One region of the Austwickia chelonae genome, then DNA from elsewhere that is predicted to be linked to it. Evidence: riboswitches for the same ligand, from Rfam matches in the RefSeq annotation. Region 1 holds a riboswitch; each other region holds the start of a gene.
What was found. A riboswitch is a leader RNA that binds a small molecule or an ion and turns the genes downstream of it on or off. The one in region 1 is predicted to bind cobalamin.
Positions count from the first base shown of each region.

Region 2: it holds a riboswitch for cobalamin, as region 1 does, so the genes downstream of both, DX923_RS14065 (homocysteine S-methyltransferase family protein) here and DX923_RS08965 ((2Fe-2S)-binding protein) in region 1, are expected to answer to the same signal.
Region 3: it holds a riboswitch for cobalamin, as region 1 does, so the genes downstream of both, DX923_RS15465 (ABC transporter substrate-binding protein) here and DX923_RS08965 ((2Fe-2S)-binding protein) in region 1, are expected to answer to the same signal.

Region 1 is NZ_CP031447.1:2,041,050-2,048,848, forward strand. Features, by position in the region: gene DX923_RS08950 (ABC transporter substrate-binding protein) at 1-717, opposite strand, end outside; gene DX923_RS08955 (ABC transporter ATP-binding protein) at 714-1,595, opposite strand; gene DX923_RS08960 (FecCD family ABC transporter permease) at 1,613-2,770, opposite strand; gene DX923_RS08965 ((2Fe-2S)-binding protein) at 2,786-3,622, opposite strand; cobalamin riboswitch at 3,665-3,846, opposite strand; gene DX923_RS08970 (M48 metallopeptidase family protein) at 3,885-4,442, opposite strand; gene DX923_RS08975 (hypothetical protein) at 4,613-5,272, shown strand; gene DX923_RS08980 (ABC1 kinase family protein) at 5,287-6,654, shown strand; gene DX923_RS16190 (hypothetical protein) at 6,747-6,899, opposite strand; gene DX923_RS08985 (WhiB family transcriptional regulator) at 7,155-7,424, opposite strand; gene DX923_RS08990 (hypothetical protein) at 7,536-7,727, opposite strand.
Region 2 is NZ_CP031447.1:3,199,903-3,207,701, forward strand. Features, by position in the region: gene DX923_RS14060 (S1 family peptidase) at 615-1,403, shown strand; cobalamin riboswitch at 1,538-1,736, shown strand; gene DX923_RS14065 (homocysteine S-methyltransferase family protein) at 1,877-2,926, shown strand; gene DX923_RS14070 (hypothetical protein) at 3,148-3,708, shown strand; gene DX923_RS14075 (PrsW family intramembrane metalloprotease) at 3,705-4,838, shown strand; gene DX923_RS14080 (S1 family peptidase) at 5,029-5,865, shown strand; gene DX923_RS14085 (tyrosine phenol-lyase) at 5,939-7,321, opposite strand; gene DX923_RS14090 (MFS transporter) at 7,541-7,799, opposite strand, start outside.
Region 3 is NZ_CP031447.1:3,520,625-3,528,423, reverse strand. Features, by position in the region: gene DX923_RS15475 (MFS transporter) at 1-1,217, shown strand, start outside; gene DX923_RS15470 (ornithine cyclodeaminase family protein) at 1,214-2,152, shown strand; cobalamin riboswitch at 2,200-2,383, shown strand; gene DX923_RS15465 (ABC transporter substrate-binding protein) at 2,443-3,495, shown strand; gene DX923_RS15460 (FecCD family ABC transporter permease) at 3,492-4,520, shown strand; gene DX923_RS15455 (ABC transporter ATP-binding protein) at 4,517-5,317, shown strand; gene DX923_RS15450 (OPT family oligopeptide transporter) at 5,453-7,450, shown strand; gene DX923_RS15445 (ABC transporter substrate-binding protein) at 7,524-7,799, opposite strand, start outside.

The sequences.
Region 1 (7,799 bases):
GTCGAAGACAGCTTGGGGAGCGCCGAAACTCCCACTGGAGAGAATCTGATCGCTGGAACTGTCGAAAAGGAAGGCCACCGGTTTCTTCGCTGCTTTCGGTGCCTTCTCCAAGGCTTCACGTCGACGGGTGATGTCGTCGACGACACCCTTGGCGATGTCGTCGTGCCCGGTGATCTTGCCGATGTTGAGCAGGTCTTGCCGCAGAGCCTCCCAGGGCGGGATCGTACCCCGGGTCTTCCCGTCGTTCTGCAGACAGGTCTCGCTGAGGAGGTAGGAGCCGATGCCGCGCTCCTTGAGCGTGTCCGGAGTGAGATTCTTCGCCTCGCTGAAACCGTAGTTCCATCCGGCGAAGGCCACCTGCGGGCGAGCCGCGACGATATTTTCCATCGTCGGCCCCTTGGGAGAGACCTGCTTCAGGCTGTCGACCTGATCACCGTACTTCAGCCGCAACAGGTCCTGATGATTCTTCAAGCCGCTGACCGCGACGAGTTCGGGATGCGCACCGACAGCCAGAGCGATCGAGATGATGCTCCCGTCGTACGCGAAAAGTCTTTTCACCGGGGCGTCGTAGGTGACATCACGTCCGCAGTTGTTCACGGTCACCTTGGCACCACCGGGGCCCGCAGCAGAAGTGCTCTTCGGCGACCCGCAGGCGGTACAGACGGTCAGCGCGCCCACCGCGAGAAAGGAAATGGCCAGTCTGGTGCGAGGTCTCATGATTCCTTCCCTGGCGCCTCGTCCGGCGCCGGCACGGGTGAACGGGTCAGTACGTCATCGATGAGCAGGCGTGTCCCCTGCGTGTGCGGGTCGTAGACGGTGTGGGCACGAACCCCGAAGGCTTCAGCGATCACCTCAGGGGTCAAGGAATCCACCGGATCGCCGGCAGCGACGACCCTGCCCTGAGCCAGAACGATCACGGCATCGAAATGGCGAAGCACGATGTCGATGTCGTGCACAGCGGCGACGACGGTGCCGGAGAGCTCGCCCAAGAGGTACCAGAGACGGAGCTGCCAGGCGATGTCCAGATGGTTGGTGGGTTCGTCCAACACGAGGATCCCGGCGTCCTGGACCAGCCCCCGGGCGAGGACCAGCCGCCGTCGTTCCCCACCGGAGAGCCGGTCACAGGGGTCATCGATGCGATGTGCCATACCCACAGCGGTGAGTGCACCCATCACGAGGCGACGTTCCCCCGTACCTCCACCTTGCCAGGGCCGCCGGTGCGGCGTTCTGCCCAAAGCCACGGCTTCCCGGACGCACAGGTCAGCCGCAGGGACGTCCTCCTGCCCGACGAAGGCGATCTGCCGGGCGCGGGACGCCGCAGGGACAGCACGAAGATCAACACCGTCGAGGCTGACCTGGCCGCTGGTCGGTGGACGCAATCCTGCAAGGATCTTGAGCAGGGTCGACTTTCCAGCACCATTGGTACCGACCACCGCCGTACGCCGACCTCGAGGTATGTACAGGTCGACCTCTTCGAGGAGCTGAGCGCGGCCGATCCGGAAACCGACCCGGCGCAAACGAAGACCGTCATCGTCCGCCGCGGAAGTACTCGTCCCCAGGTCTGGGGTCTGTGATCGGCGGGTCGCCTCTGACACGACCTGAGTCTCCGCGTTCACGACTGTCCCCCGAACCGGTAGCCGCGTCGTCCCATCAGCAGCAGGAAGAGCGGCGCCCCGATGGCCCCGGTGACCACGCCGAGCGGAACCTCCTGGGGTGGGGCGACCATCCGGGCCAGCACATCCACCCAGAGCAGGAAGAAGGCCCCGGCGAGTGCAGCGACCGGGATCATCCGCCGATGGGTCGCGCCGACGAGCATCCTGGCCAGGTGGGGCAGGATCAGGCCGACGAAGCCGATTCCCCCGCTGACGGCTACTACGACACCGACCAGGATGCTCAAGGTCAGGAAAACGGCAGTACGCAGTGCGCCGACCGGGACGCCCAGCGCAGTGGCGGTCTCCTCACCGGCGGCCAGGGCGTCCAGCCAGCCGTGGACGGCGATGGCGGCGGCGAGGACGAGTGCGACGACGACGGCCGGTGGCGCGAGGATCGCCCATTTGGCACCGCCGAGGCTGCCCAGAAGCCAGAAGAGCACGGAGGTGGTGGCGCGGCTGTCGTCGCTGAGGAAGACGAGGAAGGAGGCTATGGCGGAGAAAGCCGAGGAGAGCACCACTCCGGAGAGCACCAGGCGTAGCGGGGTGAGTCCGCCTTGGCCGAGTGCGACCAGGTAGACGGCGATCGATGCGCCGAGCGCCCCGAGGAGGGCGCCGACCATCAGGGCGTTGCTGCCCCAGGCCGCGAGGACGCCCAGGGTGATCACCATGGTGGCTCCGACGGAGGCGCCTGAGGAGATGCCGAGCAGGTAGGGGTCTGCGAGGGGGTTGCGGACGAGCGTCTGCATCCCGCATCCGGCGATGGCCAGCCCGGCGCCGACGATCAGGGCCAGGAGTGCCCGGGGCATCCGTAGTTCCCAGACGATGGTGTCGGCGACGGTGTCGGTGGAGTTCTGGCCTCGCAGGTGGGCGGAGACGACTTCCCAGACGCGGTCGACGCCGATGTGTTCGGAGCCGAAGGCCAGTGAGAGGACGACGCTGCTTGCGGTGAGCACGGTCAGCGTCAACAGGATCGGCGCGAGGCGGAGTCGCCCTCGTGGCCCGGTCCTGTTCGTCGGGGCGGGGAGGCCGCTGCCGGTGCGGTTGTCCGCAGGCCGGCCGTTCGGTGTGCTTTCCGGCGGGGATGTGGCGGGTGGCGCCGGAACGCGTAGGTCGGTCATCGCTCTTCCGTCCGATCAGGTGTACAGCCGGTCGGCCCAGGTCAGGCCGGGGATCGTGGTGGTGGGCGGGTCCTGTTGGCGGTGAAGCCATTCCTCGTCCGAGAGTCGGGGGCAGCTGCCGCAGTGTCCGTGTCCTCGGCCGGTGTGGACGAGGCAGCAGGTGTGTCTGCGCTGGTGGAGTGGCCCGGCGGGGGTGTCGGCTCCAACGGTGACCAGGGGTCGTCCGGTGAGTCGTGCGATGGCAGCGAGGCTTTCCTGTGCTCGGGTGGCGACCGATGGCCGCGCGGCGGTGTCGACCGATCGGTGGATGAGGGCGAAGGCTGCTGCACAGGAGGCTGCGAGGCTTCCCCAGCCGAGTCGTCGGGGAAGACGGTTTCCTTCTTCGGAGGCGTGGACCAGCGGCGTGCAGTGGTCGATGAGCGCGGTAGTGACCCCGGTGATCTCGGCGGTACCGAGTGTGGCCCGGTCGGGGGCGCAGACGGCGGTGGTCGCATATCGGGTGTCGGTCCTGAACCACCAGGATCGGTGGTCGAGGTCGAGGAGGAGACCGGAGTGCGCCCAGGCGATGAGGACCACGCCGGCGAGTCGTCCGGTGTAATGCTGCAAGGCGCATGCTGCTCCGGCCCGGGTACGGGGGCTGTCGAGGCCTTGGGCGTAGGCGGGCGCGGCGGCCGCCCACCAGGACGGATCGGTGAGGGTCGTAGCCGGTCGCCAGCATTCGTCCGGCCCGGTCCGTTCGGTATCCGCCGACCAGAGCAGCGGCGCTTCAGCCAGCACGTGAAGGGTCTCTTCGGGGAGCGTGCCGGGTGCTTCCGGCCTGACGGCAGGACAGGGTGTGTCGGCGACCGACATGAATCACTTCCGTGGATCCGGGGCCCTGTGCGCGAGGACCGCATGCTCTGGAGCGAATCAGCAGGTCTTCGGGCTGGGGATCACTTGACGGACGGTACCTTCCCGGGGCTCCCCAGTGGTTCGTCACCGCCGTCATCACCCTCACCGCTGCGCGCCAGCTCCGGATTCTCACCGGATTCCCTGGCACCCGAGAAGTGGGTGCGACTGATTCTTCGCGAATCTATCACGGGCTCGAACAGGCTGGTTCCTTCGGTTGGCCGTGTTATTCCTCGTCTGCTGCGCAGTGATGACGGGTCGGGTCCTGGGCGATGGACCGGCCAGCGGTGTATCCGTCGAGATAGCCTCGTGCGCGTTCCACGAAGGGCACCTCGCGTAGCAAAGCCCAGAAGGCTGGTCCGTGATCAGCTTCGAGGAGATGTGCGAGTTCGTGCAGGAGCACGTAGTCGATGACGTAGTCGGGCATCCCCACCAGGGTTCGACTCAGCCGGATACTTCCTCGGGAAGGCGTTGCCGATCCCCAGCGAGTGTGCTGGTTGTCCACCCAGCGCACCGAAGCGGGAACGGCTCGTCCTCCCAGGTAACGAGCTGACAGTGCGTGGGCTCGCGCGCGCAGGGCTTCGTCGCTGCTGCTGGGGCCCCGTCGCTGCCGGGCGGCCAGTCGGATCCGCATCGTGGCGACCCATTCGGATTCCTGTTGGGTGGTGAAGACGTCCGGGATCAGGACGACCAGTCGGCCGGCTTCCACCCGTGCGGAGACGGTCCGTCGGCGGCGTGCAGAGCGGCGCACGTCCACCGGCAGCTGTGCCCAGGGATCGGTCATGTCCCGAGCATAGGGAACCCGGAAGGTCGCGTCTCATCGCTCGTGGAGGTCACGAGTCCGGTACGGGCGCAGCCTTCCTCCTCGGCCCTGTGGACAACTCCTCGGCATGCGCCTGGGCTGGTCGCAGACTGTGTGGCGTGATGGCCGGTGGCGTGGAAGGACTCTCTGAAATGAGAAATTTGGTAGCAGGACGGAATGTCCAGGCTTGTACCGCCGACACGAGGAATTCCCTGCTGGTTCGTCCGGGAGACATCGGTGCGGACAGCGAGAGAGCACGGATCCTCTTCGACGGGGAGGGGGAGATCGCTCATCAGCTGGCCGGACTTCTCCGACGTGAACTCGCCGAAGACGTCATGATCGGTCGCTGCGCGGCGGACGAGCTCGATCTGGAGCTGCGAGGCGGCGAGTTCCGGAGAGTGCCGGGTTTGGTCGTCCTGTTTTCCCCGGTGGCGGCATCGTCGATCCGCGCCGGGCTCTGGCGCAACGCGAGGGTGCCGCATCTGCCGGTCGTGTACGACACCAATCGGGTGACCGTAGGGCCGGTCGTCGTCCCCGGTGCGCCTTGTCTGCGTTGTCTGGATCTACATCGGTGCGACAAGGATCCGTCGTGGCCTTTGTTCCTCGCTCGCCTCGATCACGGCATCCCTTCGCCGCAGGTGGAGCCGACCGCATGCGCTCTCGGGGCCGGGCTGGCCGCCTTGATGATCCGTAACCTGTGGTTGGAGGAACGTCATCTCCCCGGAGTCAGCTTGGAAGTCGCTTTACCGGAACCAACGGTGATCCAACGTCGTTGGTCTTTTCATGCACGATGCGACTGTGTGCAGAGCTGACCGACAATAGTGTCGTGAGCGAGCTCCCCCGACGGGCGATGGCCCGCACCGCCAAGCTCGCCGGGCTGCCGCTCAGCCTGGCAGGTCGCGCAGCCATGGGCGGTGTCAAGAGGCTCGGCGGGAGACCTGCCGAGGAGATCGCGCTGGAGCTTCAGCAACGCACTGCGGAGCACGTCTTCCAGGTATTGGGTGAGCTCAAGGGCGGGGCGATGAAGGTGGGGCAGGCGTTGTCCGTCCTGGAACCGGCTCTTCCTGAGGAGCTCGTCGGGCCGTACCGGGCGGCTTTCACCCGGTTACAGGAGGGCGCCCCTCCGATGCCGCCGTCTTCTGTGCATCGCATCTTGGTCCGGGAGTTCGGTGAGGACTGGCGGGACCTGTTCGCCGAGTTCGAGGATCGTCCTCGGGCAGCAGCTTCCATCGGGCAGGTGCATCATGCCCGGTTGGCCGAGGGCACCGAGGTCGCGGTGAAGGTGCAGTATCCCGGCGCAGGCGCTGCGCTTCTGGGTGATTTTCGCCGGTTGGGGCGGTTGACGAAGATGACCACCGGTTGGATCCCCGGGTTGGATCTGGGGCCGCTGCTGGCCGAGTTCGAGGACCGGCTGGCCGAGGAGCTCGACTACTCCTTGGAGGCCGAACGACAGCGTGTCTTCGCCGAGGTCTTCGACCAGGACGAGTCGGTGTTCGCGCCACGGGTCCATCTTCAGCAGGGCACCGTTCTGGTCAGCGACTGGGTCGAGGGGCGTCCGCTCGCCGAGATCATCGCGCAGGGCACCCCGCAGGAAAGAGACCACGCCGCGGATCGTTATCTGGAGTTCTTGTTCTCCGGGCCGCAACTGGCTCGGCTGCTCCATGCCGACCCTCACCCGGGGAACTTCCGGATCCTTCCGGACGGACGTCTGGGGGTGCTGGATTTCGGCGCGGTGGGGGCACTCCCCGGCGGTATGCCGCTGGCGATGGGGCGCGCTTTGCGTTCCGCCCTGGAAGGGGATGCAGCGGGGGTTCTTCGGGTACTGTCCGAGGAAGGTTTCGTCCAGGACGGCGCTGAGGTGGACGCCGGCCAGTTGCTGAACTATCTGGCACCGTTCACCGAGCCGATCGCGGTGGAAAGCTTCACGTTCACCCGGGAGTGGATGTCTGGGCAAGCTGAGCGGTTGCGGGACCCCCGGGAGAAGGACTTCGGGTTAGGTCTTCGCTTGAATCTGCCGCCCGAGTACCTGTTGATCCACCGGGTGTGGGCCGGTGGCCTGGGAGTGCTCTGCCAGCTGGGCGGGACGGTACAAGCGGCGGAGATCGCCTACAGCTGGCTGCCCGGCCTGGACCCGGACTGGTCCTCCAGGGTCGCGGAGGACGACTCTGCAGAGGGGGATCCTCGGGGCGGATGACTCACCCGAGGGTGCCACGAACTTCTCTGCACGATATATGGGTCGGGGGCGACAGATCATGTCTGTCGCCCCCGACCCATATCGGCCTTCCGTCAGCGGAGGCCGACCACGTCCCGCAGGATCGTGGCGTTATACGCATAGCTCATGTTGTCTTCTTCCTGGCCATCGCGCTTCTTGGTCATCTCGTTACGAGTGACGGCCAAGCGCAGCCGGTCGAGAGTCAACAGGGCACCGTTCGGCTTCATGAATTTTCCCCCTCCATGGGCATCACATGTGCTTGAGATACGGATATGAAACCCGCTTACCCAGGGATTAACTTTACCTTCACAGTAAAGAGATGGCAAATTAGCAGGTCAAAATCCTTGACGTCAAGGGAATTGAGAGCAATAATTCGCCCCTCTTGGACGACCGTCCTTTTTACTGAAAAGAGCACAAGGCCTGCGAGTTCACCGAAAAATCGCCTGAAGAAGAACCGACCAGAAGCCGGACAAATGGTTCACTCAGGCAGCAATCTCGGCCTTGCGCGGACGCCCCCGTGGCCGTTTGCGTGCCACCACCTTTCCGTGGAGCACCAATTCACCACCCCAGACACCCCAGGGCTCAGCACGATCCAGAGCACCTTGTAAGCACTCCACCCGCAACGGACAACCCTGGCACTGGACCTTGGCCGTCTCGACCTCAGACGGATTCTCGGCGAACCACAATTCGCCATGACCCTCCTGGCAGGGCAAAACCATGGAAGGCGGAAAACAACTGCTAACAACACTCATCAGTACGAACTTCCTGATAGCAAAGGAACGCGCCCTACGGCCGCAACGCCGACGAAAAAAGCCGCAGGACCCGTCAGGGTTCCGCGGCCAGTAAGGTGCCTGATCCGATGCTCAGATCATGGCGCCCCATGCAGGCGGACCACTGACGGAAGACAGAGAGGTGGGAGTGAGTAGACGATCACCGGAACGCGCCACGACGAAGGCATCAGCAGGCGCGGCCACCGCGAGGGAAACACCGGAGCCATCTCCGGGAACGCCCAGGGGGGCATCGGGAAAAGCCAGTTTTGTCATCAGCTTGATCATCGTCGCCACCTCCTGTCGGTCTCGCGCGGGCACACCAGGCATGAAGAACATTCGCTCAACAGCCAGGTCAAG
Region 2 (7,799 bases), 1.2 Mb from region 1:
GGCGCTCCCCTGTGCGCCGCCCCCTGGCGGGCTTCGACTCTCCATCGACGAGTCGAAGCCCGCCACCCGCGCTTTCGCGAGCGCATCCCGACCCGCATCCCGACCCGCATCCCGACCGTGGAATGATGCCGGACCCGTGCTGCTGCCAGCCGGTGGTCTTTTCTTCGGCTTCTATCGCCGCATCTTAAATACATCAGATGAATAATCGACGGAAACTCTTGAGGGTCCTGACCGCCCGCCAAGTGTGCGGAAATCAGGAAAGATATGTATCCATACATTCGTTCGAAAAGCTTTTACAGCCAGATCATCGCTGGTCAGAGACCGGCGGGGGGATATTTCAGACCCAAGAGCACTCAGTCAACATCCGTCACTTTCGCGAAATACATACAGATTTCTCTCTGCATATTTTCAGAAAGTCATGCAATATACCGGCCAGATCAAAGAGTCCCCCGACATCAGTAAAGAAGGTCAAGGAATCGGCTGTATCTCGTGACAATCAGAATCATTAATGCTCATGATTTTTGCGTCCACAGTCATTCAGCAGATCGGAGTTCCAGCACATGTCTACCTCCAGGCCTATCGGCCGCATCCTGGGCATGGCCGCAGCTGTAACTATGATCGGAGGCACACTCGCCTCAAGCACAGCCCTTGCCGCTCCACCAAGCGGAGAAGCAGACGCCTCGACACTCATCGTCGGTGGCACCCCCGCCAAAGACGGCGAGTTCCCCTTCATGGTGTCGCTCCAGCTCAACGGCGAATCATTCTGTGGTGGTTCCCTGATCAACTCCACCACGGTGCTCACCGCAGCACACTGTGTGAACGACGAAACCGCTGAAAGCGCCAAGAAGATCACCCTGGCCATCGGGCGCACCGTCCTGTCCGACGAGACACAAGGCGTCGACCGGAAAATCCGCTTCACCGGCGGGTCCCCCGACATCACGACCCACCCGTCCTACGGCAAGAAAGTCGGCTACGACGCTGCCCTGATCCGTCTGGACAAACCGGTGAACAACATCACCCCGGTCGACCTGCCCGAAGCCGGATCGACCGCCCTGTACAAGCCCGGATCCATCGCCACTGTCATCGGCTGGGGCACCACCCGAGCGACCTGGCCGCCGAAGTACCCCGACCGGCTTCTCAAAACCAATGTCACCATCCATACCCCGGCGCTCTGCGCCAAAGCCGGTGGCGACGACTACAACGCAGAAACCGACTTCTGCGCCAGCGCCGAAGGCAAGGACTCCTGCCGAGGTGACAGCGGCGGCCCGATCATGCGCAAGGTCGCCGGACGCTACTACCAGATCGGCGTGGTCTCCTGGGGCAAAGGATGCGCGCAGAAGAACAACCCCGGTTTCTACACCTCCACCGCCTCCGAAAAGGTGCGAGAGGGACTCGGTTTCTAAAAGGAACACCCGCACCTCACCGGCCACGTGCAAGGGCAGCCGACCTTGCTCTGCCGACCCACACAACACAGGACATGCCCGCCTCGTCTGCACTCCGACGAGGCGGGCATGTCTGCTGAAAATCTTTCTTCCTCAAATGATCTGTCACATAAGGCGAGCCTTATACTTGTTGACTCGGTGCAGAAACGGGAAGTCGGTGCAAGCCCGACACGGTCCTCGCCACTGTGACCGGAGAGCTCCGCCTCGACGATGCCACTGAACCACCAGGTTCGGGAAGGCCGAGGCCAGCGTTCGATCCGGGAGTCAGGAGACCGCCTGCACCGGCACCCAGATGCCGAACCACGAGAGATGGCCTGGCCATGACGACACCCGTCCGCAGTACGCAGCCCCTCAGGCCGCGCCCTCCGGCAGGGCCCGGGCACAGGCTCCTCTCCCACGGGGAGGCAACGACCATCGTTGCCGAGGAGAGCAGCATGAGCGACCGACGAACCCTGACCGAACGACTCGACACCGGGCCGGTGATCTGCGCCGAAGGATTCCTCTTCGAACTGGAACGACGCGGCTATCTCACCGCCGGTGAGTTCGTCCCCGAAGTGGCCCTGGAGAACCCCGACGCCCTCCGCACCCTGCACACCGACTTCCAACGTGCCGGATCGGACATCGTCGAAGCCTTCACCTACAACGGGCACCGCGAAAAGATGCGGGTCATCGGCAAAGAAGACCTCCTGGAACCGTTGAACCGGGCCGCTCTGCGCATCGCCCGAGAAGTGGCCGACGCCCACCCCGGCGACCTCATGGCCGGAAATATCTCCAACACCAACATCTGGGATCCCGCCGACCCGGCCCGGCAGGCCGAGGTCCGCGGCATGTTCGAAGAAATGGTGGGCTGGGCCGTCGACGAAGGCGCAGACCTGATCATCGGCGAAACCTTCTACTACGCCGGTGAAGCAGAGACCGCACTCGAAGTCGCCGCCGCCAGCGGACTACCCGTCGTGATGACCCTCGCCCCGATGGCCGGCAACCGGATGTCCGACGACGTCGGCATCGTCGACACCGCTCGACGCCTCGAACAAGGCGGCGCGCAGGTCGTCGGCCTCAACTGCTTCCGCGGCCCGCGGACAATGCTGCCCTGGCTCCAACAGATCCGCGAAGCCGTCAGCTGCCATGTCGCCGCGCTCCCCATCCCCTATCGCACCACCGAGGAAGAACCCACCTTCTTCAATCTCTCCGACCCGACCGCCACCACCCCCTCACCGCACGGCCGGACCTTCCCCACCGCACTGGACCCGCTGTCGACCAACCGGTACGAGATCGACGCCTTCGCCCGGCTCGCCTACGGCATGGACGTGCGCTACCTGGGCGTGTGCTGCGGAGCCTCACCGATGCTCATCCGCCAGGTCGCCGAAGCCGTCGGCCGGACGACAGAAGCCAGCCGGTTCTCCGAGCGCATGAGCAACCACTTCATGTACGGCACCCACGACCGCCTGCCCGAGCACATCGCCGCGCTGGGCGCCCGCGCCTGATCACCCCCGTCGTCGCCCCGGTGCCCCTACCGGGGCGACGACGGCCCGCGCCCCAATAGCCGAAATGTCTTGCCCCGGATGGACATTTGTTCTCCCTGGCGTTGCATGAGGAGACCTGTCCGAGTCAGGTCAGCCCAGTTCACCGGAACTCCGATCCGCACCGAACCGTTGCCCCTTCTGCTGTCCTGCACCATATTTTCACTGTTCGGCAAGGACCTCTCATGCACAGAATCGGTAAAGAACTGCGCGACCTCAGGGCCACAGCTGCGGTCCTCGGCATCTTGGCCATCGGGGTCGCGGTGCCAACGCTGTCAGCAGCTGCTCTCGGCACTCCCAGCGATGCCGTCACAACCGGGCAACGAGACCGACTCACCGTCGATGCCACTGGCACCCACGTCGAATGGGCTGCCCCCGAACACTGGCAGCGCCAGGAGCAGGTGCGCCGGAAATATGCCCGGTATGTCGACGGGGAACGAGCGCTGTCCCTGACCGTGATCAGTTCCGTCAAGGATCAGCAGACCGCCATGGAACGTCAGGTCCGCTCGGCCGCCGCCTCCGGGCAGAACCTACGACTCACCGAACAGAAGATCTCGACTGCGAACGAGTTCTCCGGCTTGTCCTGTGAAGTCACCGGCGGAAACGGAGCCGGGCAGGGCCGCTGCGCGATGGTCGGGCGCGACGGTTTCCTGATCGTCATCACCTCGACCGCACCGACGGACAAAGAGCCTCTGGACATCACCACGCTGATCGACTCCCTCACGGTCAAGAAGGAAAAGGCATGAACGACCTCCGCCGCGGAGAACGCCTGGCGACAGCGAACCAGAAGCCCGGCGACGAGTTCTACCGCCCCCGGTCAGCTCTGTGGTGGTTCTATCTGATCAGCTGCGCACTGTGCGGAATCGCGCTCGCCGTCTTCCTGTGGCCCCGGGTCGCCCCGCCAGCGGGGACGCTGCTGTTGACCTCGCCGTTGTCCCTGGGAGGTGTAGCGCTCTTCGTCCTGGCGATGGCGGCCTGTGATCCCTACCGGGCCCGTCGCCCCCGGATCATGCTGGCCGCCTTCGTCAGCGGGGCCACGATCGCCGCCTACCTGTCCGTGAAGGTCAATGCGGCTCTCCCGGTCGTCGTCCTGCACCTGCTGGGCGAACAGTCAGCCCAGCAATGGTTCGCCGGATTAGTGGGGCCGACGTCCGAGGAATGGATGAAGACGGCCTGCATCCTGCTCGTGATGCTCATCGCCCGGGAAACGATGACGAGACCGATGCACGGGCTGATGGTGGGTGGTTTCGTCGGTCTCGGTTTCCAGGTCCTGGAAAACCTTTCCTACCTGGCCAAAGGCGCATTGGACAGCCCGGACAGCGATATCAAGGGGCTCCTCCTGGTGGGATTCGTGCGCTTCTTCAGTGGTTTCACGTCACACCAGCTGTACAGCGCGATCATCGGGGTCGGGGTCGCCGTCCTGCTCGGTCGTGTCGTCGGAGACAAGTGGTCCTTGAACCGTCGTCTTCTGGTCTTCACCGGTTTCTACGCGCTGGGTTGGTTCATCCACTTCCTGTGGAACTCGCCGGCCCCGACAGCCTGGGGCAACGCCGGTGTCATCGCCTTGATGCCGGTCAAGATCGCCTGCTACCTGGCAATGCTCACGCCGGTGCTGCGCTGGGTATGGCGGCAGGAACGCGACTACCTCCGGGCCGCCGCGAGCGCGGTCACCGGCGATCAGCTGGATGAACTCGAAAATGCGGCGATCGGTGATCGGCGCACCCGTAGATCCTTCGTGAAGGAGACCCGACGTCGGGGAGGACGTAGCGGGGTGCGCCGTGCCCGTCATGAGATGCGGATCTACCTGGAGCGGCTCCAGGAGTGGGGCCGTTGCAGTGCTGGTGCCGACACGCCTGGCATTCGGAAGACCTTATAAGTCAACGGTTTTCGTTGAAAAATAGGATTTTGTCCATCTTTGGTGGAATGCTGGAATAGCTGCCCCCAAGGCCAGGTCTGGCCTCGGCAAAGAAAGACAAGATCCTGGCCGGTCCCCCGCTGCGCCGTCCCGGGCGCTCCTACTCTGTTCGCGTCCGAAGATGCACCGCAGCCGAGAGGAGCCCCAGCACATGTCCAAGTCCAGCAGGAAAGGCCGCCTCCTGAGTGTGGCAGCAGCAACGATGCTTGTCGGTGGATTGCTCACCCCCTGCACCACCCACGCCTCACCACCAGCAGACCCGACGCCATCGCCTCGGATCATCGGCGGTGTTCAAGCCGAGGAGAACGAGTTCCCGTTCATGGTGTCGATCCAGGCCGGGGAACGGCACTTCTGCGGGGGGTCGCTCATCGACGCGAACACCGTACTGACCGCAGCCCACTGCGTCAGCGAGAGGGTCGGCAGCACAGCCCAGGGCGTGAACCTGGTGATCGGCCGGACGACTCTCTCCGACTCCTCCCAAGGAATCACCCGCAAGATCAAGGTCGTCAACGGTCAGGCCGACATCACCATCCATCCCCGGTACGCCGTGATCGCCGGTTACGACGCAGCGTTACTGCGGCTGAACGAACCTGTCCACGGGATCACCCCGGTAGCGCTACCCCCGCGAGGAGCAACCGGCCTGACCACCTCCGGTCGGGCGACCGTCATCGGTTGGGGAACCGTCGACCCGTCAGGTGAACGAGACATGCCTGACGGGCTGCGCAAGGTCACCATTCCGCTGCACTCGACAGCGGCCTGCGCCGAGGACGGCGGCCACGAGTACAACGCAGCCACCGACCTGTGTGGCGGGTCCGCCGGTAAGGGGGCTTGTTTCTCCGACAGCGGCGGCCCCTTGGTACGTCGGCATGCCGGTCGTCTCTACCAGATCGGGATCGTCAGCTGGGGCAAGGCCTGCGGGCATGCCGAGCACCACTCGTTCTTCACCTCGACGGCCTCCTCGACATTGTGGAACACCTTCAGGTCGTGACCATCGGCTGATCGATCGCGAAGGTGGGCCTGGCCGTGCCGGTGCACGGCCAGGCCCACCTTGACGAGAGAGCTCAGGTCAGCGGCTCGAACCGGCTCGTGAAGAAACGCAGAGTAGGCGACTCGTAGACGAACTTCAGGCCCTTGATGTGCTCACGGTTCCGGTAACACTCGATGACCGCATCGGCCACGACATCCATGTGCCGGTCGGTGTAGACCCGGCGCGGGATCGTCAGGCGCACCAGCTCCAGGGCCGGGAAACGGTCCTTGCCGTCGGCCCCCCGCCCCGAGGACACATTGCCGCGCTCCATCGAACGCACCCCGGACTCGACGTACAGCTCCGCGGCCAGGGCCTGCGCCGGATACTCCTCCTGGGGGACGTGCGGCAGGAAGCGGCGCGCGTCGAGGAAGACCGCGTGCCCGCCGATCGGCTCCACGATCGGGATGCCCGCTTCGAGGAGACGTTCACCCAGGTAACGGACCTGTCCGATGCGGTGCGCCAGGTAGTGGTCGTCGACGGCCTCGCGCAGCCCGACCGCCATCGCCTCCAGGTCGCGCCCGGCCAGCCCGCCGTACGACGGCATGCCCTCGAAGACGACGACGAGTTCGCGGGCTGCGACGAGGATCCTCTCGTCGCGCATGGCGAGGAAACCACCGATGTTGACCAGGCAGTCCTTCTTGCCCGACATGGTCAGCCCGTCGAAATAGGACAGCTGTTCCTTGACGATCTCGGCGCAGGACTTGTCGGCATAGCCTTCTTCACGTTCTTGGATGAAGTAGGCGTTCTCGGCGAGCCGGGTCGCGTCCGACCACATGATGATCTTGTGGTCGTCGCACACCCTGCGGACGGCGCGGATGTTCTCCATGGAGACCGGCTGCCCACCGGCCAGGTTCACGGTGAGCGCCACATTGATGTAGGCGATCTTGTCGGCGCCGACCTCGTCGATCAATTTCTGGAACTTGTCCAGGTCGACATTTCCCTTGAAGGGGTGCGGGGCGGTGGGGTCGTGGGCCTCGTCGATGATGACGTCGTGGAAGGTGGCACCGGCCATCTCCTGGTGCAGGCGCGTGGTGGTGAAGTACATATTGCCCGGCACGTGCATGCCCGGCTTGATGAGGATGCGGCTGATCAGATGCTCGGCGCCCCGCCCCTGGTGGGTGGGGACGACGTACGGGAAGCCGTAGACCTCTTCGACGGCCTCCTTGAGCAGGTCGAAGGACTTCGCCCCGGCGTAGGCCTCGTCGCCGACCATCATGTGCGCCCACTGCTGGTCACTCATCGCGGAGGTTCCGGAGTCGGTGAGCAGGTCGATGTAGCAGAGCTTGGAAGGCAGCAGGAAGGTGTTGTATCCGGCGTCCTTGATGGCCTGTTCGCGCTGGGCGCGAGTGGTCATCGTGAGGGGCTCGACGGTCTTGATCCGATAGGGCTCAGCGGCCTGGGTGCGTACGGGTGACATCACAGCCTCCTGACATGTGCACGGGGCGAAGGATTTTCGGGCACTTCACGTATCTCGATGCCACTCATCCTGGCATTGCGTCCACTCTTTCGTCAGCAGATTGTGCAGGTTGTCCACAACATCGGCGTGTCAGCTCGAAATAGTGTGCATTGCGTTCAGCCATAGCGACCAGCGCAACCGGCACCCTGGCGAATCGACCAGGAAAATACTTCTCAGACATCAGTTTTCACTTGATGTCCGGGGTCCGCCGACCTTCTCCGGCCACTCCCCCCGAGAGGACTCCCGCACCGCAGGAACAGCCGCGAGCGCCACGATCAGCAAGGCCGAAACCACCCCGAGCGCGCGCAAGACACCGACGTGATCGCCCAGCCATCCGAGGCCGGGCGGGCCCATCAGGAAGGCCCCGTAGGCGATGGTGGAGACGACGCTCATCCGGGTCGCGGCCCGGGCCGGATCGTCGGCGGCAGCGCTCATCCCG
Region 3 (7,799 bases), 1.5 Mb from region 1:
CCCCGATCATCTTCAGCAAGCAGTTCTTCCCGAACGACGACCCGTTCATCGCGCTCATGCTCGCCTGGCTGGGTAACCTGCTGACCTTCGTCGTCCGCCCCTTCGGTGGCATCGTCTTCGCCCACATCGGAGATCGCGTCGGACGCAAGAAAACCCTGGTCATAACCCTGTCCATCATGGGTCTCGGCACAGTAGCGATCGGTCTGCTCCCCACCTATGCCACCATCGGAATAGCCGCTCCGATCCTGTTGTACCTCTTCCGCATCATCCAAGGGCTCGCCATCGGAGGCGAATGGGGCGGTGCACTGCTCCTCGCCTACGAATACGCCCCGGACCACCGCAAAGGACTCTTCGGCGCGATCCCCCAGATGGGCGTGACTCTAGGCCTCCTGATGGGCAACGCTGCCATCCTCCTGGCCACCATGCTGCCCGGCGAGGCCTTCGAGACCTGGGGCTGGCGAATCCCCTTCGTGTTCAGTATCGCCCTGGTCGTCATCGGCCTGTGGATCCGTGACGGTCTCGGTGAGACTCCCGCCTTCCGGAAGGTCCAGGACGGCGGCACCGTCGAGAAACTCCCCCTGGTCACCACCCTGCGCGAACACTGGCGTTCCGTGCTGGTCGCCGTCGGCGCGAAAGCCGTGGAAACCGCACCCTTCTACATCGTGGTGACCTTCATCGGGTCGTACGCGATGAAGATCGGCTACGGAAAACAAGACGCCCTCAACGCGGTCCTGCTCGGAGCCCTCGTCAGCTGCTTCTGCATCCCCGCCTTCGGAGCGCTGTCCGACCGCGTCGGACGGACCCGCACCTACCTCGTCGGAGTGGGCTTGCTGACCGCGATGGCCTTCCCGTACTTCCTACTGGTCAACACGAAATCGATGCCGGCCTTCTACCTGGCGTCAGCGCTGATGCTCGGGATCGCCTGGGCACCGGTCACCGCGACCCTGGGCACGCTGATGTCCGAGACCTTCAGCGCGAAAGTGCGTTACACCGGCATCACTCTCGGGTACCAGATCGGAGCCGCGATCTTCTCCGGCACCGCACCGCTCCTCGCCGAATGGCTGTTCAAAGCCTCGGGCAGCTGGTGGCCGATCGCGGCGTACATCGTCGTCCTCGGCGTGATCTCGGCGATCGCCGTCTCCTTCGCACCCCGACTCGCCGTGGTCGAAGGACGTTCCACCGATGAAGAGATGTCGACTGTAGAAGGAAAAACATGAGTACACCGACCTGGATCGATGCCGACGAGGTGCTGCGAAGGGTAAGCGCCGACCGCGCCCGCAGGCTGCTCCGTGCAGCGCTGGAGGGTGGCCTCGACCCGGCACTGGACCCGCCGCGTAGCAGCCCTGAAGCAGGAGCCGGGCAGCTCCTGCTCATGCCGTCGTCGACAGCGACCTCCGCCGGTGTGAAAGTCCTGTCGGTCGCCCCGGCCAACCCGGGCAGGGGGCTTCCTCGCATCCAGGCCTGGTACGTCCTCATGGACGCCGAAACCCTGACGCCGAGCGTCCTGCTCGACGGCACGGCACTGACGGCACTGCGTACCCCGGCCACCTCGGCGCTCGCTGCGGAGACGCTCGCCCCGGACGAGGTGGACGAGCTGGTCCTGATCGGCGGCGGCCCCCAGGCTCGAGGGCACGCCGAAGCGATGTCCGCGATCCGCAGGATCGGCCATGTCAGCGTGGCGGACGTCGAGCAGGACCGGGCCGAGAACTGCGCAGGGCAAGTTCGTGAACTGGGCCTGGACTGTGACGCGGTGACCTCTCCGGAGGAGGTCGAGGCCGCGGTACGACAGGCCGGGATCATCGTCTGCGCGACCTCGTCCGCAGAACCGGTCATCAAGGGGGAATGGGTGGCAGACGGCGCCTGCGTCGTGGCGATCGGCTCACACGAGCCGGACCGCCGTGAACTCGACGCGGCACTCCTCGGTCGTGCCCAGGTCGTCGTCGAGGACGTGGCCACGGCGCTGCGGGAAGCCGGTGACGTGATCATGGCGATCGAGGAAGGGTCTCTCACGGAGAAGGATCTGTACGTTCTGCGAGATGTAGTCCTCGGACAGGTCGAGCGTGCCACCGACCGTCCGAATGTCGTCAAGACGGTAGGAATGTCCTGGCAGGATCTCGTGGTGGCCGAGGGAGCGGTGTCCGAAGGCGAATGACCTGCGCTGTGGGCACCTGCGACCGGTAGGTTGCCCACAGCCGATCCTGTTAGCCTCGCCCCGTCGACGCCCTCTCCCCCGTCGAGGGCAGGGAATCCGGTGAGAATCCGGAGCTGACGCGCAGCGGTGTGAGTGACACGGCAGGCCAGATGCCACTGGGCGAACCGCCTGGGAAGGTACCTGACGTGGACGACCTCGAGCCCGAAGACCTGTCGACGCCTGCAGCACGCCGCTGTCGGCCCGTCCCGGCCTCGCGTTCCAGGTCGTTGAGCCGAAGGAACCTCATACCCTTGGCCTCCTCCCGCGTTGCACTGTCCGCCATCGCCGCAGCAGCATTCCTGACCGTCACGATCGCCGGATGCGGTCCGTCCGGATCCACCCCAGGTGCCTCGAAGACCGACGGAAGCGACAGCCCGGCGAAGGGCTATCCCGCCAAGGTGGCCAACTGTGGCGGTGAGATCTCCGTGACCAAAGCGCCGCAGCGGATCGTCGCGATGAATCAGTCGAGCACCGAGACCCTGCTCTCCCTGGGCCTCGGCGATCGAATGGTCGGCACCTCGACCTGGTTCGACCCGGTATTACCGCGCTTCACCGAACAGAACTCCCGCATTCCCCGGTTGGCCGACAACAACCCGTCGATGGAGACCGTCCTGGGCGCGAAGCCGGACTTCGTCGCCGCGACCTATTTCGCTGACCTGCCTGGAGAAGGATCGACGAAACCCGAGGCTTTTACCCGGTTGGGCGTTCCGGTGTACATGGCGCCTGCCGAGTGTGCGAAGAGCCCCGGTGGCAAGGGTGACGGGGAGCGCACCGCGAAGCTCAGCCTTGACGCCATCTACCAGGAGGTCGCCGAACTTGCATCCTTGACCGGTCGACGTGAAGCCGGGGAGGAGATGGTCGCGTCCTTGAAAAAACGAGTCGAAGCGGTCTCCGGGCAGGGGAAGAAACATCCGGTGACAGCTGCCTTCTGGTTCGCGAGCTCGGAGTCTCCTTATGTGGCAGGGGGCCTCGGCTCGCCACAGATAGCTGCCGAGGCCGTGGGAATGACCAATGTCTACGCCGGATCCCAGCAGGAATGGCCCCAGGTCGGCTGGGAGGACTTCGCGACCAAGGACCCGGACGTCATTGTGATCGCCGATCTAGCCCGTCGGCGCAAGTCGGCCGACTCCGGTGACGAGAAGATCGACTTCCTCGAGAAACACCCCGTCACCTCACAGATGAGAGCAGTCAAGAACAAGCAGTACATCCGGTTGGCCGGATCCGAACTCAACCCTTCGATCCGCACTGTGGACTCGATGGAGAAACTCGCCGCAGGTATCGAAAAACTCGGCCTCAGATCGTGAAAATCGAGGCTCCCCGACCCTTGGGCCTTGCCGCTCTCTGGGCGGCCGGAATCGCCGCACTCATCCTCTCCGTCGTCGTGACGGTGACTTTCGGGCCAGCCCCGATCTCGGTCACGACTGCCTGGAACATCCTTCTTGAAAGACTGGGAGCCACGACTTCCGGCGCATCCGCACTCGAGATCGCCATGGTCGCCGACCTGCGACTCCCCCGGGTTCTTCTCGCGGCATTCTGCGGGGCAGGCCTGTCGATCTGCGGTGTCGTCCTGCAATCGCTCCTGCGAAATCCGCTCGCGGACCCCTACCTCTTGGGAGTTTCCTCGGGAGCCTCCACCGGCGCGGTCTGTGTCCTGGTCCTGGGTGTCGGCAGCACCCTCGGCCTCTCTGGCGGAGCCTTGCTCGGCGCGGTGACCGCTTTCGGCGCGATGCTCCTGCTCGCTCGACTCGCCGGCGGAACCACCGCCACCGTCGTCTTGGCCGGAATCGCCGTCACCCAGGGTTTCTCCGCGCTGACCTCGTTCATCGTCATGATCGGTGCCGACGCCACGACAACTCGTGGTGTGCTTTTCTGGTTGATGGGCTCGCTGGCCACCTCTAGTTGGGAGGACGTCGCCCTGGCCGCTGCGGCGCTCGCGCTCGGCCTTCTGCTCTGCTTGTTCTGCGCCTCGTCCTTGGACGCCTTCGCTTTCGGCGAACGAGCCGCTGCCTCGTTGGGAGTCTCGGTCGTCCGGATTCGTGGGCTGCTTCTGCTCGTCACGGCGTCGATGACCGCGGTGATCGTCTCCAGCTCCGGCGCGATCGGTTTCGTCGGTCTGGTGCTTCCGCACATCGCGCGCGCCATGGTCGGTTCTCGGCATCGAGTTCTGATGCCGACGGCGGCCTTGGTCGGGGCGATCTTCTTGGTCTGGGCGGACACCATTGCACGGACAGCTTTTGCGCCCTTGGAGGTCCCGGTCGGTGTGATGACGGCACTTGTCGGTGTTCCTGTTTTCGCCTTCATCCTCGTACGCCGTCGGAGGGCCTCATGAGTCTGACCGGACACGAGCTGTCTTGGAGCGTCGAAGGTCATCTCATCGTCGGTGAGGTGACGGTAGGGGCGGTTCCTGGGCGCACGGTCGGCTTGCTCGGCCCGAACGGGGCAGGTAAGACGACGTTGATGCGCATGCTTGCCGGGGTCCTCAAGCCGGAGTCAGGGGTGGTGACTCTCGACGAGGTCGACCTGAAGGTGCTCCCTCGTAGGGAGGCGGCGCGCAGGTTGGCTGTTGTCGAGCAGCAGGCGGAGACGGTAGAGGATCTCAGTGTCGAGGAAGTGATCGACCTCGGTCGTATTCCGCATCGCAGCAGGTGGTCCGGTATTTCAGCCGAGGACCGACGGTTGGTGCACGCAGCAGCCGAGCGAACCGGGGTGGGGCATCTCCTCAACCGACGTTGGCACAGTCTGTCCGGTGGAGAGCGGCAGCGGGTACATCTGGCTCGAGCTTTCGCCCAGGGCGGGTCGACTTTGCTGTTGGACGAACCCACGAACCACCTGGACGTGAGTCGGCAGCTGGAGATCCTTGCTGCGGTGCGTTGTTCTGGTCTGGCGGTGATCGTGGCCCTGCACGACCTGAATCTGGCTCTGTCGTATTGCGACGAGGTGGTGGTCCTGGCTGGTGGACGGCCGGTGGCGAGTGGGCCTCCGCAGGAGGTGCTGACGGCAGGTCTGATCCGTGAGGTCTACGGGGTGGAGTCCCGGGTCCGGTGTTTCGACGATGGTGCTCCGCCGCTGATCCAGTTCCTCGGCCCTGCTGGGGAAGATCGAGTGGTGAGTCTTCAAAAGACCTGAATACTGCTGATGGACAAGCCAAGAGGATTAGCATGAAATGAGCCGTCGGGCTCCACAGTCGTGTCCGCCCGAGAACGGTCGGGCCTGCGGGCGAGCGGTTTGCGGGTCTGGAACGCCCTCGAGGAGGAGAGTGCCGTGGCCGCACCGACATCGCAGACAGCGCGGACGAGATCGGGTCCGAAAGAGCTGACTATCCGGGGCATTGTCATCGGTGGCCTCATCACCGTGGTCTTCACCGCGGCGAACGTCTATCTGGGGCTGAAGGTGGGGCTGACCTTCGCCACATCGATCCCGGCAGCCGTCATTTCGATGTCGATCCTGCGTTTCTTCGCTGATCACACTGTTGTCGAGAACAACATTGTGCAGACGATTGCTTCAGCGGCCGGAACCTTGTCGGCGATCATTTTCGTCCTGCCTGGCCTGGTCATCGTGGGCTGGTGGAATGGCGTCCCGTATTGGACGACGGTCGCGGTCTGTGCCTTGGGCGGGGTCCTCGGGGTCATGTATTCGATCCCTTTACGTCGGGCTCTGGTGACCGGTTCGGATCTTCCGTATCCGGAGGGTGTGGCCGGGGCAGAGGTGCTTCGGGTCGGCGACAGCTCTGGTGGGGCGGAGGAGAATGCCCGCGGTCTGAAGGTCATCGTCGCTGGTGCTCTGGCGTCGGCGGGTTTGGCGTTGGTGGCTGCGTTCAAGGTCGTGAGTAGTTCGTTGTCGTCGGTCTTCCGGGTTGGTTCTGGCGGCACGATGTTCGGTGCGAGTTTGTCGTTGGCGCTGATCGGCGTGGGTCATCTGGTCGGCGTGACAGTCGGTTTCGCGATGATCGTCGGTCTGCTCATCTCGTACGGGGTGCTTCTTCCGATGCGTTCTGCGGGGCTGCTCCCGGCGGAGGGGGATGTCACCGCTGAGGTGAGCAAGGTCTTCGCTCAGGATGTCCGGTTCATCGGAGCGGGAGCTATCGCTGTCGCAGCGGTGTGGACCTTGGTGAAGATCATCGGCCCGATCGTGCGGGGGATCGCGGAGGCTCTGGCATCGACGAGGACCCGTCGTGGTGGTGGGGAGGTTCCGCGTACGGAGCAGGATTTGTCGATGAACATCGTGTTCGGGGTGATCCTGGCGTCGATGTTGCCCATCGGGGTGTTGCTGTGGCTGTTCGTTCAGGGCACTCCGTTGGCGGACGGCGCGCTGGGTCTGGTCGTCACCAGCTTGTTGTTCATTCTGTTGATCGGGCTGATCGTGGCGTCGGTCTGTGGCTACATGGCCGGGCTCATCGGCGCATCGAACAGTCCGATATCCGGGGTGGGCATCCTGGTCGTCATCACGGCGGCTTTGTTGATCAAGGCGACCTATGGCGGGAGCGGTACTCACACGGAGGCTTTGGTCGCCTACACCTTGTTCACGGCTGCGGTGGTCTTCGGGGTGGCCACTATTTCGAATGACAACCTGCAGGACCTGAAGACGGGTCAGTTGGTCGGGTCGACGCCGTGGAAGCAGCAGGTGGCTCTGGTGATTGGCGTCGTCTTCGGCTCGCTGGTGATTCCGCCGGTGCTGCAGTTGATGAGCACTAGTTTCGGTTTCGTGGGGGCGCCGGGTGCAGGGGCGAATGCCTTGGCGGCACCTCAGGCATCTTTGATCTCTTCGTTGGCCAAGGGCGTCTTCGGTGGCTCTTTGGACTGGGGGCTCATCGGCCTGGGTGCGGTGATCGGTGGTGTGGTCGTCGCGGTCGATGAGGTCCTTGGTCTGGTGACGAAGGGGTGGCGTCTGCCGCCGTTGGCGGTCGGCATGGGGATGTATCTGCCGATCGCCTTGACGTTGACGATCCCGATCGGCGCGCTGCTCGGTCTGGTGTACGACCGGTGGGCGTCGCGGACGGCGGATCCGGAGCGTTCGAAACGCATGGGGATTCTGCTGGCGACGGGCCTGATCGTCGGAGAGAGCTTGTTCGGTGTCCTCTTCGCCGGGATCGTCTACGCCACTGGTGAGGAAGAACCGTTGGCCGTGGTCGGGAAGGAATTTGCGATGGCTTCGCAGTGGCTGGGGGTTCTGGCTTTCGTGGCGATCATCTGGGCGCTGTACCGGTGGACGCGTCGGCTGGCAGTGGGAGCTGTCGCGAGCGAGGCAGCCACGAAGGGATGATCTGACGGTTCAGCGACGGCGGCCGGCCGAAAGCCTTGCTCGGGTCGGCCGCCGTCGTGCGGCAGGTGGGTGGTCAGTGGTTCTTCTGTAGCCAGTCTCCGAATTTCTCGGCTCCGTCGACGTTTCGGGGGCCGGAGATGCATTCGTTGTAGTCGATGACGTAGAACTTGTCATTCTTGACCGCGGTGACCTGGGAGAGCGCGGGGTGTGTCTTGAGGAAGGCGATCTTCTCGGCTGCGGGCTTGTCCCGGTAGGACATGATCATGATGACGTCGGGGTTGGCTTCGACGACGGATTCCCAGCTGGTCTTGGTCCAGCGTTGGTTCAGGTCGGCGTAGATATTGGTTCC